Regions from separate parts of the Anaerobacillus sp. CMMVII genome, predicted to be linked through region 1. Evidence: a T-box and tRNA genes for the amino acid it is inferred to sense, from the RefSeq annotation. Region 1 holds a T-box; the other holds one or more tRNA genes.
The links. A T-box is a leader RNA that pairs with one kind of tRNA and senses whether it is charged. The one in region 1 lies ahead of ileS (isoleucine--tRNA ligase), so its partner is inferred to be a tRNA-Ile.

Region 1 (6,071 bases):
TCCAGAAGCTACGAGGCCAATTTTTCGTGAACTTAAAGTACTTCAAGAACAAGTACATGCTCTACAGCTTCCGCATGCACCCTGCAATGAATTGTCAATGGGAATGTCTAATGATTTTCATATTGCTATTGAAGAAGGAGCAACATTTGTTAGATTAGGTACATCTTTAGTTGGGTAGGTAATGTAAATCTATAATGCAGAACATAGAATGTCTAGGACTGTTCATCGAAGTATGGCTTTCAATCTTTTTACATTCTACATTCTACATAAATAAAAGGGAGAGAGCGTAATGAGCTTAAAAGCGAAATTTAAGAGTTTTTTTGAGCTAGAAGAAGACCATAATGATTCACAAATAACTCAAAATCAATATCAAGAAATTGACGAAGAATATATTACACGTAGTCAAGATAAAAAAAATGATCGGAAAAATGTGGTCAGTATTCAAAGTGTACAGAAAGCTGCAAAAGTTATGTTAATTGAGCCCAGAACCTATGACGAGGTCCAAGATATTGCTGATCACTTAAAAAATCGTAAAGCAGTAGTAATTAATTTACAACGAATTAGTCATGAACAAGCTAAACGAATTGTCGATTTTTTGAGTGGAACAGTGTATGCTATAGGAGGAGACATTCAAAAGCTAGGGGCTAACATTTTCCTTTGTACTCCTGATAACGTTGATGTTACAGGGTCAATTTCAGATTTCCTATCTGAATAAATATTTAAAGTGGGTGATTAAAAGTATGGCTACAATTCAAAGTATTATTAATCAATTATTATTTTTGTATTCGTATGTTGTTATTGCGTACATTTTAATGTCGTGGTTTCCAAATGCAAGAGAATCTTCAATAGGACAATTTATAGCGTCGATTGTTGAACCGTATTTAGCTCCGTTTAGAAAAATCATTCCTCCTCTAGGAATGATTGATATTTCTCCTATTGTTGCAATCATTGCATTGCGCTTAGCTACAAATGGAGTAAATGCGATTTTCTCGATGTTTTAAGGCAGGGTCACTAATACGATGAGTATGTACGATCACTTTCGAAAAGAAGAACGTCCTTTTGTTGATCAGGTTGTTGAATGGAAAGAAATTGTTAAAGGTCGTTTTGTACATAAGTTATCCGATTTTTTAGATCCTCGTGAACAACAAATAGTAACAGCGATCATTGGGCAAGACCAGGAAGTTCGCTTTTCCTTTTTTGGTGGAACTGAAAAGACAGAGCGAAAACGAGCTTTCTTGTTTCCGCCTTACTTAGAACCTTCAAATGACGATTATCAACTATCAGCATATAAAGTTCACTATCCACATAAATTTGTTCAATTATCGCACCGTGACTTGTTAGGTTCGATGATGGCTTTAGGTTTAAAAAGAGAAAAATTTGGTGACATATATATACAGAATGAAGACATTCAAATTGTTGTTGCCTCTGAAATAAGTAGTTATGTTGAGGCAAACCTTCAAAATATTGGACGAGCCCAAATTCGTTTAGAGTCAATTTCACTGGACAAGTTGATAATTGAAGAAGAAGAATGGAATGAAAAAATGATTACTGCGAGCTCATTGCGATTAGATGTAATTCTTTCAGAAATCTATCAATTATCAAGATCCAAAATTGTTCCGTTTATAGAATCAAAAAGGGTAAAAGTCAACTGGAGAATTATAGAGCAACCAGCTTTTCAACTTCAAAGTGGGGATTATTTATCGGTTCGGGGTTTAGGAAGAAGTAAACTTATTGCGGTACATGGTAAAACGAAAAAGGATAAGTACAGAATAGAAATAGGAATGCGAAAATAGCCGTAGTTTTTTGCAGGAATTTTTCTTATAATGTCGAATTAACTATAATAATTTAACTTATTTAGAGTTTGTGAATACATTTGGAGGTGGCAAAATGCCCTTAACACCATTAGACATCCATAACAAAGAATTTAACAGAGGTTTTCGTGGTTATGATGAAGATGAAGTAAACGAATTTTTGGATCAAGTTATTAAGGATTATGAAATTGTTCTTCGTGAAAAAAAAGAGCTTGCAGATAAAGTTGCAGATCTTGACGAGAGATTAGCCCATTTTGCTAATATAGAATCTACACTGAATAAGTCTATTTTGATTGCTCAGGAGACTGCCGAAGAAGTGAAGAGAAATGCACAAAAAGAAGCTCAGTTAATTATTAAAGAAGCCGAAAAAAATGCCGATCGTATTATTAATGACTCTTTGTCAAAATCTAGGAAAATCGCTTTGGAAATTGAAGAGTTGAAAAAGCAAGCCTCAGTCTACAAAATGAGATTTAAAATGCTAATTGAAGCACAACTTGAAATGCTTGGTAGTGATGATTGGGAGGATTTTAGTAAGGCTAGTGATGACAGGAATGAATTAGTAAGAGAAGTTTAAAGCTTTTCTTGACGTTGGTATTTTTTTTTCATATAATACCTTTATTAATTAAATGGAGAGACTGCTTCGATTGGGACAGTACTTTTTATAAGCATATTGTAGCGAATCAGGGTTGGTGTAAGCCTGGTATAGAGCTGTAAAGAGGAAAATCACCCATGAGCTTCACACCGAACTTTGAGTAGGCTGTGACGAATCATTCACGTTACGAATTTCAAGTGAGCAGTGCAAATGCTGTTTAACAGGGTGGTACCGCGGGTAAACCTTCTCGTCCCTACATAGGGATGAGAAGGTTTTTTTGTACTTTCTAAAGGAAGTTTCAATTTACCTCGAAGCAAAACAATAAAATACATGGAGGAACTAGAAATGGAATATAAAGACACATTATTAATGCCAAAGACTGAATTCCCAATGCGTGGGAATTTACCAAGCCGAGAGCCGCAAATTCAGGAAAAATGGAATCAATTAAATATTTATCAAAAGGTTCAAGAAAGAACAAAGGGGCTACCATTATATGTTTTACATGATGGACCACCATATGCTAATGGTGATATTCATATCGGTCATGCCCTAAACAAAATCTTAAAAGATTTTATTGTTCGTTATAAATCGATGGCTGGGTTCCAAGCACCTTATGTTCCGGGTTGGGACACTCATGGATTACCAATTGAAACGGCGCTTACAAAAAACGGTAAAGTAAACCGCAAAGAAATGACAGTTGCTGAATTTCGTAAGCTATGTGAAGACTATGCACTAGAACAAGTAGATCGTCAACGTGAACAGTTTAAACGTCTAGGTGTTCGTGGAGATTGGGAAAATCCTTACATTACCCTAAACAAAGAATATGAAGCACAACAAATTAAAGTATTTGGAGATATGGCGAAAAAGGGTTACATCTACAAGGGGAAAAAACCTGTATATTGGTCTCCTTCATCTGAGTCGGCGCTGGCTGAAGCAGAAATTGAATACCAAGATAAGCGCTCTCCATCTATTTATGTAGCATTTAGTGTAAAAGATGGTAGAGATGTTTTAGCAGGTGACGAAAAAATCGTGATCTGGACAACTACCCCTTGGACTATTCCAGCTAACCTGGCCATTTGTTTACACCCAGAATTAGAATACTCAGTTGTACAAGTAGATGAAGAGAAATATGTTGTTGCTTCTGGCCTACTTGAGAACCTAATTAGTGTTTTTGAATGGGAATCTTATGAAGTAATTAAGAAAGTAAAAGGTGCTGAGCTAGAGCACGTTAAGGCTCGTCACCCACTTTATGATCGCGACTCAATAGTCATCCTTGGGGACCATGTAACATTAGACGCTGGAACAGGCTGTGTTCACACTGCTCCTGGACATGGGGAAGATGATTTTATCGTAGGACAAAAGTATAATCTTGATGTTCTATGTCCTGTAGATGATAGAGGATGCTTTACGAATGAAGCGCCCGGTTTTGAAGGGTTATTTTACGATGAAGCCAATAAACCGATTACTGAAAAATTAAAAGAGGCCGGAGCTTTATTAAAGCTTTCATTTATGACACACTCCTACCCACATGACTGGAGAACAAAAAAACCGGTAATCTTCCGAGCAACTGCTCAATGGTTTGCCTCAATAAAAGATTTCCGTGAACAACTCTTAACGTCAATTAAAGAAGTTGAGTGGGTTCCAGCTTGGGGTGAAACACGCTTGTTTAACATGGTTCGCGACCGTGGCGATTGGTGTATTTCAAGACAGCGTGCATGGGGTGTTCCAATCCCTGTCTTCTATGGAGAAGATAACGAACCAGTTATTACTGATGAAACAATCAATCATGTATCAAATTTATTTAGACAACATGGTTCAAATATTTGGTTTGAGTGGGAAGCTAGTGAATTACTACCTGAAGGGTTTACTTGGCCACAAAGCCCTAATGGCACGTTTACAAAGGAAACAGATATTATGGATGTTTGGTTTGATTCAGGTTCATCTCACCAGGCAGTATTAGTTGAACGAGACGATCTACAACGACCTGCTGATCTTTATTTAGAAGGGTCGGATCAATACCGTGGTTGGTTTAATTCTTCTTTATCCACGTCTGTAGCAGTTTCAGGAAAAGCTCCTTATAAAGGTGTACTAAGTCATGGATTTGTTTTAGATGGTGAAGGCAGAAAGATGAGTAAATCAATTGGTAACGTAGTTGTCCCGAATAATGTAATGAAGCAACTAGGTGCTGATATCCTACGTTTATGGGTAGCTTCTGTCGATTATCAAGCTGATGTTCGTGTATCAGATGACATTTTAAAACAAGTGGCAGAAGTTTACCGCAAAATCCGTAACACGTTCCGTTTCTTATTGGGGAATTTGCACGATTTTAATCCTGAAACAGATCGTGTAGCATTAACCAAGTTACCACAGCTAGACCGTTACGTTTTAATTAAACTAAACAAGCTTGTGAAAGAGGTTAAAGCAAATTACGATCATTATCAGTTTGCTGGTGTTTATAATAAAATTCATAATTTCTGTTCAATTGAACTAAGTTCTTTCTATATGGATATTGCTAAGGATACATTATATATCCAACACCAAAACGATCAAAGCCGACGTGCCATTCAGACAGTAATGTATGACGTCTTAGTGGCTCTAACTAAGCTTGTGGCACCAATTCTTCCTCATACAGCTGATGAGGTGTGGCCGTTTATTCCTGGGGTCAATACTGAAAGTGTTCAGTTAACAGACATGCCTGAAGAAAATTCAACTGTCTATGATGAATTAATTGAAAAGAAATGGGATCAAGTACTAGAATTACGTGATGATGTATTAAAGGCTCTAGAGACAGCTAGAAACGAAAAGAAGATCGGTAAGTCATTAACAGCAGCAATTGCTTTATATCCAAATGAAACAGTAAAAGAATTGCTTTCAACGATTACTGATTTAGAAAAACTATTTATCGTTTCCAAGGCAGTTGTTGCAGGAAATAAAACGTCTGCACCAAATGAGGCACAGCATTTTGATACAATTGCAATCGTTGTTGAAAAAGCAGCAGGAGAGACATGTGAACGCTGTTGGGTCGTTTCTGAAACAGTTAGCGAAGATGATGCTCATCCAACTCTTTGCTCAAGCTGCGCAAACATTGTAAAAAATCATTACTAAAACGCCTGAAGCAAAACATGGCTTAGCCATTGTTTTGCTTTTCTTTTTTTTCGTACTAACAACAATTTACAGTTATTACAAACAAATTTAGTAAATCTTGTTTCGGCTAATGTTTCATTGTAAGGATAAACTATGTTTGAAACCATCTTATCCAAAAGGAGGCTAGTGAGATGGGCAAATATGATAACATAAAACGGGAATTGTTAGCTGAAAAAGAACGTTTAGAAGAAAGAATTAAGGAACTTGATCATTATGACTTGAATAAATCAATGTCCTTTTCTACTGGAGAATTATCACAGTATGATAACCATCCTGCTGATACTGCGACTGATACGTATGAGAGAGGTAAGGATATTGCCTTATTTGAGCATATAAACCAGGAGTATGAAGATGTAATAGCTGCACTAGAGAGAATGGAAAATGGATCGTATGGAATATGCGAAGTCTCGGGAAAAGAAATACCTTATGAGCGTTTACAGGCATTACCCACAGCAAGAACTACAATCGAGTATAGTAAGGAAAATGTAATTGCTCGAGAGCGCCCGGTTGAAGAAGATGTACTA
Region 2 (6,071 bases), on a different contig from region 1:
TGGGATATCATTCGCCAAGTAAAAGAAGCTGTAAACATACCGGTTATCGGAAATGGGGATGTAAAAACTCCGCAAGACGCTAAACGTCTATTAAAGACAACCGGTGCTGATGGAGTGATGATTGGTAGAGCTGCGTTAGGAAATCCATGGATGCTGTATCGTACGGTTCAGTATTTACAAACTGGCGAATTGGCTCCAGATCCAACACCAAGAGAAAAGGTTGATGTTTGTATGCTCCATTTAGATCGCTTAATTGCTCTAAAAGGTGAACGAGTAGCCGTCCGAGAAATGAGAAAACATGTTGCCTGGTATGTAAAAGGTATGAAGGGTGCTTCAAAAATTAAGGATCAAATTAATCAATTTGAGTCACGCAATGAAATTAAAGAAGTTCTCTATACCTATATTGAGGAAATAGAAGCAAGAGAAGCGGTAGTTCAGTAATTTGACAATCTACCTTATGTAACCTATAATACCTCTGTAATTAGTAACTGCCAGCAAGACGCTGGCAGTTTTCTATTATACATTTATCGGGAAATGGACATACAAGATAATAACTTTATATAAAAATACATAACTTCATTAAATAAATCGTTAGGAGATGAGAGTAGTGACAAATGAATTAGAATTAAATGATCAGTTGCTCGTGCGGAGAGAAAAACTCAAGAACTTACTTAATGAAGGACTAGATCCTTTTGGGAAAAGATTTGAACGTTCACACACAGCAGAGACGATGGATACAGAGTTTGGCGATTTAACAAAAGAAGAATTAGAAGCAAAAGAGCTTCAAGTGACGATTGCTGGACGTATTATGACGAAAAGAGGAAAAGGGAAAGCTGGTTTTGCCCATTTACAAGACCTTACAGGCCAAGTTCAAATCTATGTCCGTCTTGACGCAGTTGGTGAAGAGCAATACTCTATCTTTGACTCAATCGACATTGGGGACATTGTTGGTGTGACTGGTACGGCATTCAAGACAAAGGTAGGAGAGCTTTCTGTAAAAGTGAAAGACTTTCAACTTCTAACAAAGTCATTACGCCCTTTGCCGGATAAGTTCCATGGACTAAAGGATGTTGAACAAAGATATCGTCAACGTTATGTTGATTTAATTATGAATCCAGAAGTAAGGAAAACTTTTGTTACGAGAAGTAGAATTCTGAAGTCAATGAGAAACTATTTGGATTCGCACGGATACCTAGAAGTTGAAACACCAATGATGCACTCGATCGCTGGTGGAGCTTCTGCGAGACCTTTTATTACTCATCACAATGCTTTAGACATGGAATTATACATGCGTATAGCTATTGAACTTCATTTAAAACGTCTGATTGTTGGTGGTCTTGAAAAAGTTTATGAAATTGGACGAGTTTTCAGAAATGAAGGGGTTTCTACACGACATAACCCTGAGTTTACAATGATTGAACTTTACGAAGCTTACGCTGATTACAAAGATATCATGGCTCTAACAGAAAATTTAATTGCTCATATCGCAGAAGAAGTACTTGGTACAACCACTGTTCAGTATGGAGAGTACGAGGTTGACTTAAAGCCAGAATGGAAACGACTGCATATGGTAGATGCAATTAAAGAATATACAGGTGTTGATTTTTGGGAAGAAATGACCGATGAAGAAGCACGACTACTAGCAAAAGAACATAAAGTTCCAGTTAAAGAAACAATGACATATGGTCATGTGGTAAATGAATTCTTTGAACACTTTGTAGAGGAAAAATTAATACAGCCTACTTTTATCTATGGGCATCCAGTAGCTATCTCACCGTTAGCTAAGAAAAATCCAGAAGATGAAAGATTTACAGACCGTTTCGAATTATTCATTGTTGCTAGAGAGCATGCAAATGCATTTACGGAATTAAATGATCCAATTGATCAGCGTGAGCGTTTTGAGGCGCAGCTAGTAGAACGTGCTCAAGGTGATGACGAAGCTCATATGATGGATGATGATTTCGTAGAAGCTCTAGAATATGGAATGCCTCCTACAGGTGGGTTAGGAATCGGGATAGATCGTTTGGTTATGTTATTAACGAACGCACCTTCCATTAGAGATGTACTCTTATTCCCTCAAATGAAACATAAAGAATAATGATATGTGCCGCTCGTCTTAGCTAGAAGGCTGGGATGAACGGCATTTTTTTAATAAAAAAGATTGTTCTTAAGAGAAAAAGTGTTGACTCTGATTTCAAAAGTTGATATATTATTACTTGTCGCTTCGAGACAACGCCCGAAAGTTCTCATAAACAGGTGTTGACATTGTTGGGTGGCTATGTTATATTAATAAAGTCGCCGATGAGCGAACAAGTATCAAAAACATATCGTTCTTTGAAAACTGAACACACAGCCAAGCGAATTAAAGAGATAGTAAATATCTCGTCAATGCAACAAATTTTTTGAGCTATATCAAACACTTTTATGGAGAGTTTGATCCTGGCTCAGGACGAACGCTGGCGGCGTGCCTAATACATGCAAGTCGAGCGGAGATTTAAAAGCTTGCTTTTAAATCTTAGCGGCGGACGGGTGAGTAACACGTGGGCAACCTGCCCTGTAGACTGGGATAACTTCGGGAAACCGAAGCTAATACCGGATAATCTTTTGAGTCACATGGCTCGAAAGTAAAAGTTGGGTTTACCTAACACTACAGGATGGGCCCGCGGCGCATTAGCTAGTTGGTAAGGTAATGGCTTACCAAGGCGACGATGCGTAGCCGACCTGAGAGGGTGATCGGCCACACTGGGACTGAGACACGGCCCAGACTCCTACGGGAGGCAGCAGTAGGGAATCTTCCGCAATGGACGAAAGTCTGACGGAGCAACGCCGCGTGAACGATGAAGGCCTTCGGGTCGTAAAGTTCTGTTGTTAGGGAAGAACAAGTACCGTTCAAATAGGGCGGTACCTTGACGGTACCTAACCAGAAAGCCACGGCTAACTACGTGCCAGCAGCCGCGGTAATACGTAGGTGGCAAGCGTTGTCCGGAATTATTGGGCGTAAAGCGCGCGCAGGCGGTCTCTTAAGTCTGATGTGAAAGCCCACGGCTCAACCGTGGAGGGTCATTGGAAACTGGGAGACTTGAGTGCAGAAGAGGAGAGTGGAATTCCATGTGTAGCGGTGAAATGCGTAGATATATGGAGGAACACCAGTGGCGAAGGCGACTCTCTGGTCTGTAACTGACGCTGAGGCGCGAAAGCGTGGGGAGCAAACAGGATTAGATACCCTGGTAGTCCACGCCGTAAACGATGAGTGCTAGGTGTTAGGGGTTTCGATGCCCTTAGTGCCGAAGTTAACACATTAAGCACTCCGCCTGGGGAGTACGACCGCAAGGTTGAAACTCAAAGGAATTGACGGGGGCCCGCACAAGCAGTGGAGCATGTGGTTTAATTCGAAGCAACGCGAAGAACCTTACCAGGTCTTGACATCCTTTGACAACCCTAGAGATAGGGCTTTCCCCTTCGGGGGACAAAGTGACAGGTGGTGCATGGTTGTCGTCAGCTCGTGTCGTGAGATGTTGGGTTAAGTCCCGCAACGAGCGCAACCCTTGATCTTAGTTGCCAGCATTCAGTTGGGCACTCTAAGGTGACTGCCGGTGACAAACCGGAGGAAGGTGGGGATGACGTCAAATCATCATGCCCCTTATGACCTGGGCTACACACGTGCTACAATGGATGGTACAAAGGGCAGCAAAACCGCGAGGTTGAGCCAATCCCATAAAGCCATTCTCAGTTCGGATTGTAGGCTGCAACTCGCCTACATGAAGCCGGAATTGCTAGTAATCGCGGATCAGCATGCCGCGGTGAATACGTTCCCGGGCCTTGTACACACCGCCCGTCACACCACGAGAGTTTGTAACACCCGAAGTCGGTGGGGTAACCTTTATGGAGCCAGCCGCCTAAGGTGGGACAGATGATTGGGGTGAAGTCGTAACAAGGTAGCCGTATCGGAAGGTGCGGCTGGATCACCTCCTTTCTATGGAGTTAAAACTCTAGTCGATGCTTTTCTTTTAGAAAAGTACGCTGACGCTGTGTTTCAGTTTTGAGAGAATGATCTCTCATTATATTTAAGTTTTGGGCCTATAGCTCAGCTGGTTAGAGCGCACGCCTGATAAGCGTGAGGTCGGTGGTTCGAGTCCACTTAGGCCCACCATAACTTAATTAAATACATTCGGGGCCTTAGCTCAGCTGGGAGAGCGCCTGCCTTGCACGCAGGAGGTCAGCGGTTCGATCCCGCTAGGCTCCACCAATTACAATTATTGGTTATTGACATCATTCTTGAATGGTGTTATATTTATCGAGTCGCCTTTTTGGTGATTTTGAGAGAATGATCTCTCGATTTAATTATGAATTATGAATTGTGAAAGCTTCTCAGTGACGCTTTTAAGTAATTCAGCATTCGTAATTAATAATTATATTTGTTCCTTGAAAACTAGATAACAACTAACACATTTAAGTTTTACCGGAAAGTTTGTAAAAGCTTTTGAGTAAACTTGAGTAGTCAAGAATTCAATTCGACGTAAAATCCTTTTAACAGGTAATTTTTCGAAAGAAGCAAGAAGATCGAGGAGCCGATTGAGTCAATCACCGGAGTGTACATAAACCGTACATGAGGATGATTGAGGAATGAAGGCGACGAAGATATTCGCCGCTTATTGCGAAAAATTTAGGTTAAGTTAGAAAGGGCGCACGGTGGATGCCTTGGCACTAGGAGCCGAAGAAGGACGTGACGAACAACGATATGCCTCGGGGAGCTGTAAGTAAGCTTTGATCCGGGGATTTCCGAATGGGGGAACCCACCATCCGTAATGGGATGGTACCCATAGCTGAATACATAGGCTATGAGGAGGCAGACCTGGGGAACTGAAACATCTAAGTACCCAGAGGAAGAGAAAGAAATTATCGATTTCCTGAGTAGCGGCGAGCGAAACGGAAACAGCCCAAACCAAGGGGCTTGCCCCTTGGGGTTGTAGGACACTCTACACGGAGTTACAAAGAAACGAAGTAGACGAAGCGATCTGGAAAGGTCCGCGAAACAAGGTAACAGCCCTGTAATCGAAACTTCGTTTCCTCCAGAGTGTATCCTGAGTACGGCGGGACACGTGAAACCCCGTCGGAATCCGGGAGGACCATCTCCCAAGGCTAAATACTTCCTAGTGACCGATAGTGAACCAGTACCGTGAGGGAAAGGTGAAAAGCACCCCGGGAGGGGAGTGAAAGAGATCCTGAAACCGTGTGCCTACAAGTAGTTGGAGCCCATTTACGGGTGACAGCGTGCCTTTTGTAGAATGAACCGGCGAGTTACGATTACGTGCAAGGTTAAGCTGAAGAGGCGGAGCCGCAGCGAAAGCGAGTCTGAATAGGGCGAATGAGTACGTGGTCGTAGACCCGAAACCGTGTGATCTACCCATGTCCAGGGTGAAGTTCAGGTAACACTGAATGGAGGCCCGAACCCACGCACGTTGAAAAGTGCGGGGATGAGGTGTGGGTAGGGGTGAAATGCCAATCGAACTCGGAGATAGCTGGTTCTCCCCGAAATAGCTTTAGGGCTAGCCTCGAGGGAAGAGTATTGGAGGTAGAGCACTGATTGGACTAGGGGTCCCCACAGGATTACCGAATTCAGTCAAACTCCGAATGCCAAATACTTATCCTCGGGAGTCAGACTGCGAGTGCTAAGATCCGTAGTCAAGAGGGAAACAGCCCAGACCATCAGCTAAGGTCCCAAAGTATACGTTAAGTGGAGAAGGATGTGGAGTTGCCCAGACAACCAGGATGTTGGCTTAGAAGCAGCCACCATTTAAAGAGTGCGTAATAGCTCACTGGTCGAGTGACTCTGCGCCGAAAATGTACCGGGGCTAAACGTATCACCGAAGCTATGGATTGCGCACCTGGTGCGCAGTGGTAGGGGAGCGTTCTAAGTGCAGCGAAGTCAGACCGGAAGGACTGGTGGAGCGCTTAGAAGTGAGAATGCCGGTATGAGTAGCGAAAAGAGGGGTGAGAATCCCCTCCGTCGAAAGCCCAAGGTTTCCTGAGGAAGGCTCGTCCGCTCAGGGTAAGTCGGGACCTAAGCCGAG

Region 2: it has a tRNA-Ile gene. The T-box ahead of ileS (isoleucine--tRNA ligase) is inferred to sense a tRNA for this amino acid. The anticodon was not compared.

Annotation. Positions count from the first base shown of each region.
Region 1 covers NZ_JACEHK010000016.1:5,936-12,006, forward strand. The annotation lists gene H1D32_RS20160 (YggS family pyridoxal phosphate-dependent enzyme) at 1-178, shown strand, start outside; partial or broken gene H1D32_RS20165 (cell division protein SepF) at 425-715, shown strand; gene H1D32_RS20170 (YggT family protein) at 741-1,001, shown strand; gene H1D32_RS20175 (YlmH family RNA-binding protein) at 1,020-1,793, shown strand; gene H1D32_RS20180 (DivIVA domain-containing protein) at 1,888-2,385, shown strand; T-box leader at 2,443-2,661, shown strand; gene ileS (isoleucine--tRNA ligase) at 2,749-5,508, shown strand; gene H1D32_RS20190 (TraR/DksA C4-type zinc finger protein) at 5,679-6,071, shown strand, end outside.
Region 2 covers NZ_JACEHK010000001.1:111,798-117,868, forward strand. The annotation lists gene dusB (tRNA dihydrouridine synthase DusB) at 1-441, shown strand, start outside; gene lysS (lysine--tRNA ligase) at 608-2,098, shown strand; rRNA gene H1D32_RS00540 (16S ribosomal RNA) at 2,422-3,973, shown strand; tRNA gene H1D32_RS00545 (tRNA-Ile) at 4,074-4,150, shown strand; tRNA gene H1D32_RS00550 (tRNA-Ala) at 4,171-4,246, shown strand; rRNA gene H1D32_RS00555 (23S ribosomal RNA) at 4,667-6,071, shown strand, end outside.